2 regions of the Actinoallomurus rhizosphaericola genome follow, and region 2 is predicted to be linked to the other one. Evidence: predicted binding sites of a transcription regulator. Region 2 holds the regulator's gene; the other holds the start of a gene.
What was found. Region 2 encodes LexA, which represses DNA repair genes until DNA is damaged. Its sites were predicted from a motif close to TCGAACANNTGTTCGA; they were not measured.

Region 1: a site for LexA is predicted at 1,549-1,564, ahead of NE234_RS24595 (SAV_6107 family HEPN domain-containing protein). Genes of this name have one in related genera too.

Annotation. Positions count from the first base shown of each region.
Region 1 is NZ_JAMXMW010000011.1:207,042-212,771, reverse strand. Features, by position in the region: gene NE234_RS24595 (SAV_6107 family HEPN domain-containing protein) at 945-1,328, opposite strand; gene NE234_RS24590 (YbaK/EbsC family protein) at 1,680-2,144, shown strand; gene NE234_RS24585 (hypothetical protein) at 2,350-3,339, shown strand; gene NE234_RS24580 (hypothetical protein) at 3,472-3,795, shown strand; gene NE234_RS24575 (GNAT family N-acetyltransferase) at 3,801-4,388, shown strand; gene metF (methylenetetrahydrofolate reductase [NAD(P)H]) at 4,340-5,248, opposite strand; gene NE234_RS24565 (polyprenyl synthetase family protein) at 5,298-5,730, shown strand, end outside.
Region 2 is NZ_JAMXMW010000003.1:593,160-598,889, forward strand. Features, by position in the region: gene NE234_RS10410 (vitamin B12-dependent ribonucleotide reductase) at 1-466, opposite strand, end outside; gene nrdR (transcriptional regulator NrdR) at 539-1,003, opposite strand; gene lexA (transcriptional repressor LexA) at 1,654-2,358, shown strand; gene leuS (leucine--tRNA ligase) at 2,488-4,953, opposite strand; gene NE234_RS10430 (hypothetical protein) at 5,100-5,657, opposite strand; gene NE234_RS10435 (hypothetical protein) at 5,654-5,730, opposite strand, start outside.

The DNA.
Region 1 (5,730 bases), on a different contig from region 2:
ACCCCACCGGACGGGTTTCTTCATGCCGCGGAGAGGAACCCGGCCCAGGCACCCGGCCCAGACGACACCCCCGGGCGACACGGCCCAGGCGAGCGGCCCAGGCGAAACGCCCCGGGCGGCACAGCCCGGGCGACCCGGCCCGGCTCGCCCCTCGACCGCCACCAACCGCGCGGTCACGCCCGGCACCCGCCTACGCATCCGGTCCCGCGCCAACGTCGCCGCCGTGGCGGCCATCCTGACGTCGGCATGGACCACCAGGACCGGCGAACCGGTCATCGCCGCGACAACGACGGCGGCAACGCGACCACCGCGGCGGCGAAGGCATCCAGTGTGACGCGACGCCCGCCCAGCAGAGCGCGGCAGGACACCGCGCAGCCGGCCACACCCCCGCCCTAGCGGCCACACCCCCGCCGTGGCGGCCACGTCGCCGCCGTAATGGCCACGTCGCCCACGTCGCCGCCGTAATGCCCACGTCGCCCGCCGTCGTTGACGCGACATGACTGGATCGCCTGAATTCGGCGGGTCGACGCCGACGTCGATGTGGCTGATCGATCCCGCCGGACGGCATCCACACATGGCTCAAGCAGGGAAGATGCCTCAGACGCAAGCTCATTCGTACTGATCGAGGCGGGACCGCCTGGCCACGCGGCGACGCTTCATGAACCGATCGGCCGCCCGATCCGGACTGCGAGCCGATCGATCAGCCGCGTCGACGTCGGCGTGGACCTGCCAGGACCGGCGAACCGGTCATCGCACGTCAATGATGGCGGCGACGTGGGCATTACGGCGGCGGTCTGACCGGCACGGTGGCGAAGGGCACCGTGAGGCCGCCCTCGCGGGAGACGGCGCCGCGCGGGGCCCGCCGTCTCGGGGGGAGGTCGACGGCGGGACCCGCGGGCGTCGATCGGGCTCCCGCGCCTGCGGAGCCCGTTCTCAGAGGGGTCTCAGCCGGCGGCGGGCAGCATGGGCTGGCCCGGCACGCCGAGGGTGGTCTCGACGAGCGACACGAAGATCTCCGCGTCGTGCAGCAACTCGTCGGCCTCGTCCGCGGTGACCGCGCGCGGCAGGCCGGCCTCCGCAGCGGCGCGCTTGTCGGCGCCGGCGGCGAAGAACGCCGCCCACTCGCGCAGGGCCGGCTCGGCCTCCGGCAGCAGCACCCAGACGCTGCGCGGCCGGCCGCGCGTCCGGGAGCCGGGGTCGGCGCGCTCGGCGAGCACGGCGGCGGCGGCGCGCAGCGCCGCGAGGTGCGCCGCGACGTAGCGCAGCGCCGGGGCGGCCGACTCGGCGGCCTCGATCAGCCCGCGCCGTGCCGTCTGGAGGAGTGACATCGCCGATGCGGCGGGCCTGCGCCGGGGTGCCGGTCGCAGAGGGACGGAAGTTGACGACCTTGCGGACATGACATGCCTCCTTCCGCTGGGCGGGCCCGAGGGCCCAGGGGAGGCCGGGCGAAGCGCTTCCCCTCGCCCCGCCCGGCCGTCGCATCCCGCTCGGCATCGCGCTGCCCGCGAGACGTTCCCCTCGGCGCGGGCCGCGAGTCCCACGCCGTACTCGAACACAGGTTCGAGCATGCATCTCAGTAAAGCGGCCACGACCCCATTCGTCAACGTGTTCGAATAGGTGTGTCTTCGCAGTTCGAAACCCCTTACCCCGCTCCTCGCCGCGGGCCGTAGGGTGCTCCCATGCATCCCAACGTTGAACGCGTCGCCGCCCGCCTGCGCGAGCTGGGCGCCACCGGACAGGTCCGGGAGCTGCCCGAGGCGGCGCCCACCGCGGTGGCGGCCGCGGCCCAACTCGGCTGCGACGTCGGCGCCATCGCCAACAGCCTGATCTTCGCCGCCGACGGCGACCCCCTCCTCGTCCTCACCAGCGGCGCGCACCGCGTCGACACTGCCGCGCTGGCCGAGCGGATCGGCGTGGAGAAGATCAAGCGGGCGGACGCGGAGTTCGTACGGGCGGCGACGGGCCAGCCCATCGGCGGGGTGGCCCCCCTCGGGCACCCGAGCCCGATCCGGACCCTCGTCGACACGTGGCTGGCCAAACACGACGTCGTATGGGCGGCGGCCGGGCACCCGCACACGGTCTTCCCCACCTCGTACGAGGAGCTGCTCCGCCTCACCGGCGGCACGCCGACCGACGTCGACTGATCGCCGCCGCCGTTCCCCTGATCGCCGCCGCCCGTCCCGCGACGTACCGGCCGATCGCGTCCCCTTGCCCTGTCGCGCCCCTCCCGTGACCGGACCTGGACGGTCCGTGACCCGATCGGGTCCGGGTCGCCGGGGACAACCGCCGAAAGGCGGTGATACAACGGTCACCTGAGGCTCAAGCCGCACTCTCCGGAGCGGGTGCCCCATGGCTGGACAGGACGGTCTGCGCGCCAGTGCGGCGCGTGACAAGGATTTCGTCGGCATCGACACCGCCGCGATGGCTCGGCTCATCCAGCAGATGACGAGCGCGTCGGACGCCATCACCGCCTGGCTGCGTACGAACGCCGCGCTGCCCCCGAGCGTTCCGCGAACCGGCCTGCACCAGGCCGCGGCCGTGGAGAGCTGGGCCCGCGCCCAGCCGGGGATGCTCAGCCGGCGGCGGAGCTACGCGATCGCCCATTTGAGCAAGGGCGCCGCCGACATGCCGCGGGTCGGCACCGGCCACCTCGGCGCCCGGACGGGTGGTACGACGTCGGCCGGGGCGGGCCACACGGTCGGGCACTTCCCCGACGCGCACGCAGCGACCAGAGCGGGATCCGCCGACGCGGCAGCGATCCACGCCGCGGTGACGGCCGGCCATCCCATCCCGGCGGCCGTCTGGAAACGGCTGGCCACCGACGCGGACGACCCGGACTACGTCAAGGGCCTGTACGCACGGCTCGGCCCGGCCGGCGCCGCGGACCTGATCGGGGCCGCGCTGGGCCACGAGGTGCGCGTGGCGGCCGTCAGGGAGTCGCTGGGCCTGGCCAGCCATCACCTGCGGATGTCCGAGACGTGGCTGCGCGACCTCCTCGGGGAGGCGAGCCGCAAGGGCGTGCACGACGACGCGGTGGGCGTGCTGGAGCACGCCGGGCTCGACCGGCGCGCGAAGGTCGCCCTGGCGCACATCGGCCTGACGCACCTGGGCGCGGTGCCGCCAGGCCATCGCATCCCCGTGCCGGATCCTCCGCACGAGGCGATGCTCCGCCCCGCCGCGGCGGACCCCGAGGCCGCGGCCGAGCTGCACGCGCGCCACTCCGAGGCCGTACGCGGGGCGCTGGCGGCCTTCCCGACATCCCCGGCGCTCCAGCGCCTCAGCGCGCAGGGCGACGACACCGCACGCCTGGTCGCCTCACCGACCGAGGAGGCCTCATGAGCGAGCGCGGCGAGCGAATCATGAGCACAGCCCCTCCGGTCGCCTCTCCGACGGAGGAGGCCTCATGAGCGAGCGCAGCGAGCGAATCATGAACGCAGCCCCTCCGGTCGCCTCGCCGACGGAGGAGGCCTCATGACCGCCTATCCGCCCGCGCCGGCCACCGTACGGCCGCCGACGGCGCCGTCCCCGGGGCAGGGCGTGCCCGCGCAGCAGCCGAATCCGGCCTACATCGAGTTGTTCGCCGCGTACGAGCGCGCGTACGCGAGCGCCCACTCGCTGGAGGGCGCGCTGGACCCGCCGATCCGCACGGTCGGAGACGCCTGGGTCGGGCCCGCCGCGCGCGGCTGGGAGCGTGAGCTGGAGACGGAGCGCGGCCGGCTCAAGAAGGCGGCCGCCCAGATTCTGTGGGACATTTACGACGCACTGTCGAAAGTCCCGCCTTACCTACCAAAGTGAGCTACGTGAAATCAGCTTTCGGAGCCCGGCGGGAGACCACCCCGCAGATACGGGAGATCGACCGGCGCGGCTTCTTCCGGCGGCTCGACGCGATGCTGGCGACCTACGCCGCAGCGATAGAGCCGCCCGCCGACCAGATGCCGGGCCGGCGCACGATCATGGAGCGCCACGCCGCGTATCCCGGTTTCCGGGCGTTCGTCGCCGGACGCCGGCGCGACGTGAGCGGCTTCGCGTACGGCTTCCGCGGTGAGCCCGGACAGTGGTGGCACGACGTGGTCCACGCCGCGCTCGCCGACAAGGGCGGCCGGGAGCACGCCCAGGCGTGGATGGGCGACACGTTCGAGGTCGCCGAACTGCACGTTCACCCCGACAGCCAGGGTCAGGGGCTCGGCCGCAAACTGATCACCACGCTGTGCGCGGACCGCCCGGAGCGCACCGTCGTGCTGTCCACGCTCGACGCCGAGACCCCCGCCCGGAACCTGTACCGCTCGCTCGGCCTGACGGATCTGCTCACCGGTTTCCGGTTTCCGGGCGGGGGACCGCTCTACGCGGTGATGGGCGCCCGGCTCCCGCTGAGTTCCAAGCGGTCGTAGACCTCCCGCGTCGCGGTCGACTTGTTGAACGTGATGAAGTGGATGCCCGGCACACCCTCGTCCAGCAGGCGCCGGCACAGCTCCGCCGCCTGTTCGATGCCGAGCCGGCGCACCGCCTCCGGGTCGTCGCCGACGGCCTCGAACCGCTCGGCCAGCTCCGGCGGGAAGGGCGCGCCGGACAGCTGCTCGGACCGCTCGATCGTGCTCAGCTGGGTCACCGGCATGATGCCGGCAAGGATCGGCACGTCACAGCCCTGCGCGGCGACCCGGTCGCGCAGCCGCAGGTAGTCCTCGGCCCGGAAGAACATCTGCGTGATCGCGTAGTCGGCGCCGGCCTGGCACTTGCGCACGAAGTGCCGGGTGTCGCTCTCGATGTCCGGTGACCGCGGGTGCTTGTACGGGAAGGCGGCCACCCCGACGCTGAAGTCCCCCGACGACTTGATCAGCCGTACGACGTCCTCGGCGTACTCGACGCCGTCGGGGTGCTTGACCCACTCCCCCATCGGGTCGCCGGGCGGGTCGCCCCGCAGCGCCAGCAGATCCCGGACACCGACGGCGGCGAACTGGCCGATCAGCTGCCGCAGCTCGCGGATCGAGTGGTTCACGGCCGTGAAGTGCGCGACGGGGGTGAGGGTCGTGTCGGTCGCGATCCGCTCGACGATCTCGACGGTCCGGTCACGGGTGCCGCCGCCGGCGCCGTACGTCACCGAGACGAACGTGGGGCGCAGCACCTCGAGTCGGCGGATCGCCTGCCACAGGTTGCGGGCGCCCTGCTCGGTCTTGGGGGGAAGGAACTCGAAGGAGAACGTCGGCTCGCCCGCGGCGAGCACTTCCCGGATCGTGGGGCGAGCGAAGGTCATGCAGACCAGCGTAACGGGACGACCCCGGAGGACCACTAGTCTCGACCTCATGACCCCCAGTCGCGTACGTAAGGAGGTCGACGAGGCGCTGCGCGCCTTCGTCGACCGGCAGCGCCCGGTGCTGAGCGCCGTCGGTGACGACATGGCCCCCATGGTGACGGCGCTCGACGCGCTGCTGGCGGGAGGCAAGCGACTGCGCCCCGCGTTCTGCTACTGGGGCTGGCGCGGCTCGGGGGGCGGGGACTGCCCGGAGATCTTCACCGCCGCGGCCTCCCTGGAGCTGCTGCAGGCCAGCGCGCTGATCCACGACGACGTGATGGACGGCAGCGACACCCGGCGCGGCCAGCCCTCGGCGCACCGCCGACTCGAGGCCCTGCACGCCGCGTCGGGGTGGCGTGGCTCGGCGGAGGCGTTCGGCGCGGGCGCGGCGATCCTCCTCGGCGACGTGTGCCTGTCCTGGAGCGACGAGATGTTCCAGGGCA
Region 2 (5,730 bases):
AGGCGCTGACCTGCTGCGGAGAGGCGGTGCCGACGTTGAACCAGACCGGCGAGTTGAAGCTGAAGATCTGGTTGACCAGAGCGTGCTTCAGCTCGTGGTCGAAGATCTCGGCGTCCTCCTCGGAGGCGAAGTAGCCGTGCTTGCGGCCGGTCTCGGTGTAGACGCCGACGACCCGGTCGACCAGCTGCTTCAGGCTCGACTCCCGCTGCGGCGTGCCGACGGCGCCGCGGAAGTACTTCGAGGTGACGATGTTGACCGCGTTCACGGACCAGGTGGCGGGGAACTCGACGCCCTTCTGCTCGAAGTTCACCGACCCGTCGCGCCAGTTGGTCATGACGACGTCGCGCCGCTCCCACCGGACGTCGTCGTACGGGTGGACGCCCGGCCGTGTGAAGATGCGCTCCATCTTCAGGCCCTTGCGACCCGCCTTGCCCCGCCGGGCTGAGCCGCTCACCGTCTCCGTCATGACATTCCCCTTCTCGGGCACACCAGGCCCACTTCCAGGATTACCCGTACAGCCCGCGGTCCGGGCGCCGCCCTAGGAACGGGCGTCGCCGCCGGACGCCGCGCGCAGCGATTCGATTTCCTTGGCGAAGTCGTCGAGCGTCTCGAACCCCCGGTAGACGGAGGCGAATCGCAGGTACGCGACCTCGTCGAGTTCACGGAGCGGGCCGAGGATCGCCAGCCCGATCTGGTGCGAGGGGATCTCGGCGTTCCCGGTCGCCCGGATCGCCTCCTCGACCCGCTGGCCGAGCATGGCGAGGGCGTCCTCGTTGACGGGACGGCCCTGACACGCCCGGCGCACTCCGGCAATGATCTTGTCCCGGGAGAACGGCTCGGTCACGCCACTGCGCTTGGCGACCATCATGAGCACCGTCTCCTGGGTGGTGAAGCGGCGGCCGCACTCCGGGCACGAACGTCGCCGCCGGATGGCGGCCCCGTCGTCGGTCGTCCGGCTGTCGATGACCCTGCTGTCGGTGTGTCGGCAGAACGGGCAGTGCACGGCTCCGGACTCCTCCCCCTGACAGCGGGTCACGCGCGAACCGCGCGAACCTCACCTCGTAACCACAACCTATGGTGAACTACATCTATGTAACTACTAGATGTTGGGGTTAACCGTAGAGCCCGGCCGGGTGCATCGCAACCTGCATGGGGCACCCGGCGAGAAGAGGCCGCTCACGTGGCGATCCGCCGTCCCCGTCGGCGTGTCGCCCCCCTCCGATGCAGGCGGCGACCGGTCGCATCGACCCGGGACACCCTAATCACCTGCGGAAACGCCGCCTGCAGCCATCAGGGGTGAGGTCGGTCACATGCGGGAGACGGCCGCGCGGGCCCCGGTCCCGGACCCCTTCAGCCTGCCACGGGCGTGTCGGCGCCGTGTCGGCGGGCACCCCCTTCGCGGCCGCCGCGCGAGGGCGTCGATCACGATGAGGCGACAAGGACGCGCGCACAATGGGGCCCGCCTTCCGCGAACCCGGCGCGGGAATTATCATCGAACGTGTGTGCGAACTAAACGCGACTTACCCCGGACCGCAAAATTCCACATTTTTCGAACACCTGTTTGATCATTTACCGCAGAAGCGATAACGTCCCACTACGGGACCGGAATACCGGCGGCGACGCGTCACCGGGAAGACATCCATCGGAGACACCATGAGCAAGGTTCGGGAAATGCCGGACGGCCCAGGCGACGAGAGCGGCCTGACGGTCCGCCAGCGCAAGGTGCTGGAAGTGATCAGGGACTCGGTGCAGCGGCGCGGATATCCCCCGTCGATGCGGGAGATCGGCGAGGCGGTCGGCCTGACCAGCACCTCGAGCGTGTCCCACCAGCTCCGGACCCTGCAGCGCAAGGGCTTCCTGCTGCGCGACCCGAACCGGCCGCGCGCGGTCGTCGTCCGCATGCCCGGATCTCCGGCGGTCGCCGCCGAGACCGACGGCGAGTCCTACGAGGTCACCAACGGCCACGAGGCTCCCACGCGGCCGGCCCCCGCGTACGTCCCCCTTGTCGGGCGCATCGCCGCGGGTGGTCCGATCCTCGCCGAGGAGGCCGTGGAGGACGTCTTCGCGCTGCCGCGGCAGCTCGTCGGCGAGGGCACCCACTTCCTGCTCAACGTCACCGGTGACTCGATGATCGAGGCGGCCATCGCCGACGGCGACTGGGTCGTGGTGCGCCAGCAGCCCGTCGCGGAGAACGGCGACATCGTCGCGGCGATGATCGACGGTGAGGCCACCGTGAAGACGCTCAAGCGCCGCGACGACAAGGTCTGGCTGATGCCGCACAACCCGGCGTACGACCCGATCCCCGGCGACGACGCGACCATTCTCGGGCGCGTGGTGGCGGTCCTGCGCAAAATGTGATCCCCGCCCGCGATCCCCGGCGACGACGCGATCATTCCGCGGTCCCGCGGTATGGCTGATCCGCTCCGGGCCGGTGCCACGGCACCGGCCCGGAGCGGTCCGCCGTTCAGGCGGGCACCATGCTCATGATCAGGCGGGCACGATGTTGACGATCTTCGGGGCGCGGACGACGACCTTACGGACGCCCCGGTCGCCCAGGGCCGCCCGGACCTTCTCGGAGTCCAGCGCCAGGCGCTCCAGGTCGCTCTCGGCGATGTCCGGGGACACCTCCAGGCGGTCGCGGACCTTGCCCGCCACCTGGACCACGCAGGTCACCGACTCCTGCACCAGCAGTGCGGGCTCGGCGACCGGCCAGCCCGCCTTGACCACCGGAGCCGTACGGCCCAGCCGCTCCCACATCTCCTCGGCGGTGTACGGAGTGACCAGCGACAGCATGACCGCCAGGGTCTCGGCGGCCTCGCGGACCGCCGGGTCGCCGGCGCCCGCACCCGCGTCGATGGCCTTACGCGCCGCGGAGGTCAGCTCCATCATCCGCGCGATCGCCACGTTGTAGCGGTGCGCCTCGACCAGCCGGGTGACCTCGTCGATCGTCCGGTGCGTCACCTTGCGCAGCTCGACGTCGCCGGTCGCCGGGTCCGCGTCGGGCGCGGACGTCACGTCGGCGGCCACGCGGAAGGCCCGCGCCAGGAACTTCACCGACCCCGACGGGGACACGTCGGCCCAGTCGATGTCGTCCTCCGGCGGCCCCGAGAAGATCATCGTCAGCCGTACGGCGTCGACGCCGTACTCGGCGATCTGCTCGCCCAGGTCGACCAGGTTGCCGGTCGACTTGGACATCGCCGAGCCGTTCAGGATGACCTGGCCCTGGTTGACCAGCCGTTTGAAGGGCTCGGTGAAGTCCACCAGGCCCATGTCGTACAGCACCTTGGTGAAGAACCGGGCGTACAGCAGGTGCAGGATGGCGTGCTCGACACCGCCGGTGTACTGGTCGGCCGGCATCCACCGGCGCACCTTCTCGGCGTCGAACGGGCCGTCCTCGTACCCCGGCGAGCAGTACCGCAGGAAGTACCAGGAGGAGTCGACGAAGGTGTCCATCGTGTCGGTGTCGCGCTTGGCCGGACCACCGCACTTGGGGCACTGGACGTTCACCCAGGTCTCGGCGGCGGCCAGCGGCGACACGCCCTTCGGGGCCAGGTCGGCGCCGCGCAGGTCGTCCGGCAGGCGCACGGGCAGCTGGTCGTCGGGGACCGGGACCTCGCCGCACGCCTCGCAGTGGATGATCGGGATCGGCGTGCCCCAGAACCGCTGACGGGAGATCAGCCAGTCGCGCAGCCGGTAGTTGACGGCGGCCTTGCCCAGGCCCTTCTCCTCCAGGATCTCCACGATCCGGGGGATGGCGGCGGACTTGGTCAGGCCGTCCAGCGGGCCGGAGTTGACCAGCTCGCCCTCGCCGGGCGTGGCGACCCCGGTCTCGCCCGGGTCCGCCTCGCCGGTGTGCACGACGACGCGGACCGGCAGGCCGAACTTGCGGGCGAAGTCCAGGTCGCGCTGGTCGTGGGCGGGCACCGCCATGATCGCGCCGTGGCCGTACTCCGCCAGGACGTAGTCGGAGGCCCACACGGGGATGCGCTCGCCGTTCACCGGGTTGATCGCGTAGCGGCCCAGGAAGACGCCGGTCTTCTCCTTGTCGGTGGCCAGCCGCTCGATCTCCGTCTCGCGGCGGACCGCGTCACGGTAGGCCTCGAACTCCGCGCGCTGCTCCGGCGCGCAGATCTCGTCGGCCAGCGGAGCGTCGGCGGCCACGACGAAGAACGTCGCGCCGTGCAGCGTGTCCGGCCGGGTGGTGTAGACGGTGATCGGCTCGGCGCGCCCCTCGATCTGGAAGGTGACGTCGGCGCCCTCGGAACGGCCGATCCAGTTGCGCTGCATCAGCAGCACCCGCTCGGGCCACTCCAGCTCCGCCATGTCGGCCAGCAGCCGGTCGGCGTACTCAGTGATCTTGAAGTACCACTGCGTCAGGACGCGCTTCTCGACCACCGCGCCGCACCGCTCGCACTGTCCGTTGACGACCTGCTCGTTGGCCAGCACGGTCTGGTCGTTCGGGCACCAGTTGACCTGACCGCCCTTGCGGTACGCCAGGCCGCGCTCGTAGAAGCGCAGGAACAGCCACTGGTTCCAGCGGTAGTACTCCGGGTCGGAGGTGTGCAGCCGGCGCGACCAGTCGAAGGAGGTCGCGTAACGCTTGAAGGACTCCGCCTGGGTGTCGATGTTGGTGTACGTCCACTCGGCGGGGTGGGAGTTGCGCTTGATCGCGGCGTTCTCGGCCGGCAGACCGAAGGAGTCCCAGCCGATGGGGTGCAGGACGTTGTAGCCCTTCTGGAACCAGTACCGCGCGACCACGTCACCGATCGCGAACGCCTCGGCGTGACCCATGTGGAGGTCGCCGGAGGGGTACGGGAACATGTCCAGCGCGTACTTGCGGGGCCGCTCGTCGGCGGGGTCCTCGCTCGCCGCGAAGGGCTTCAGCTCCTCCCACCGGGCCTGCCACTTGTCCTGGATCGTCCGTGGGTCGTAGTTCTCGTCGGCGCCTGTCATGGTTCCTCGTCTGATTCGCACGGCTTCGGGTGGCGGTGAACCGTGCCCCTGGCATGAGAACGCCCCTCACGCAGGAGGGGCTGCCGCGCTGACGGCTCGGGTCAGCGCGGCCGGCTGAGGAGCAGCCGAGATCGCATACCTCAAGACTATCGCAGACGCAAGGACGCCGGAGGTACGGCGGACGGAGCCGGGCGTCCCAGCGCGCCGGCGATCGCCTCCTCCCAGGAGCGCAGGAACGCCGGATAGCCGGCGGCGAAGATGCGCAGATCCTCCCGTGCCGCCTCGGTGAGCGCGGTCAGCTCGTAGGTGACGGTCGCCGCCGTCCCTCCTCCGTCCCCGCCGTCCCCGCCGTCGGCGCCCTCCAGGACGACGGACACGGTCCCCGCGCGGTCGCCGGGGGTGACGCGGGCGTACGCGACGGCGCGTCCGGGCTCGCGGCCCGTGACCACCCAGGTGGTCGTACGGCCGTGGTCCGTCGTCTCGAAGACCGTGCCCGGCACGGTGTCATCGCCGGCGGGAACCGGGAAGCGCGGGTCCCAGCCGTCCACCCAGTCGCGCTCGCCGACCGGCGTGAAGAGACGGAACGCCTCCGCGGGCGGAAGCCCGACGCGGACCGTGCCGGTGAGGACGCACCGGCCCGCCGTCCCGCCGGAGGCCGGGTCCGTCCCCGATGCGGCGCGGCCGCCGGCGCCGCCGGCCGTCATCGCTCCTCCAGCCGGTGGGCGTCGGCGGCGGTCAGCGTCAGACCGTACACCGAGCGAAGCTGCTCGATCTTGT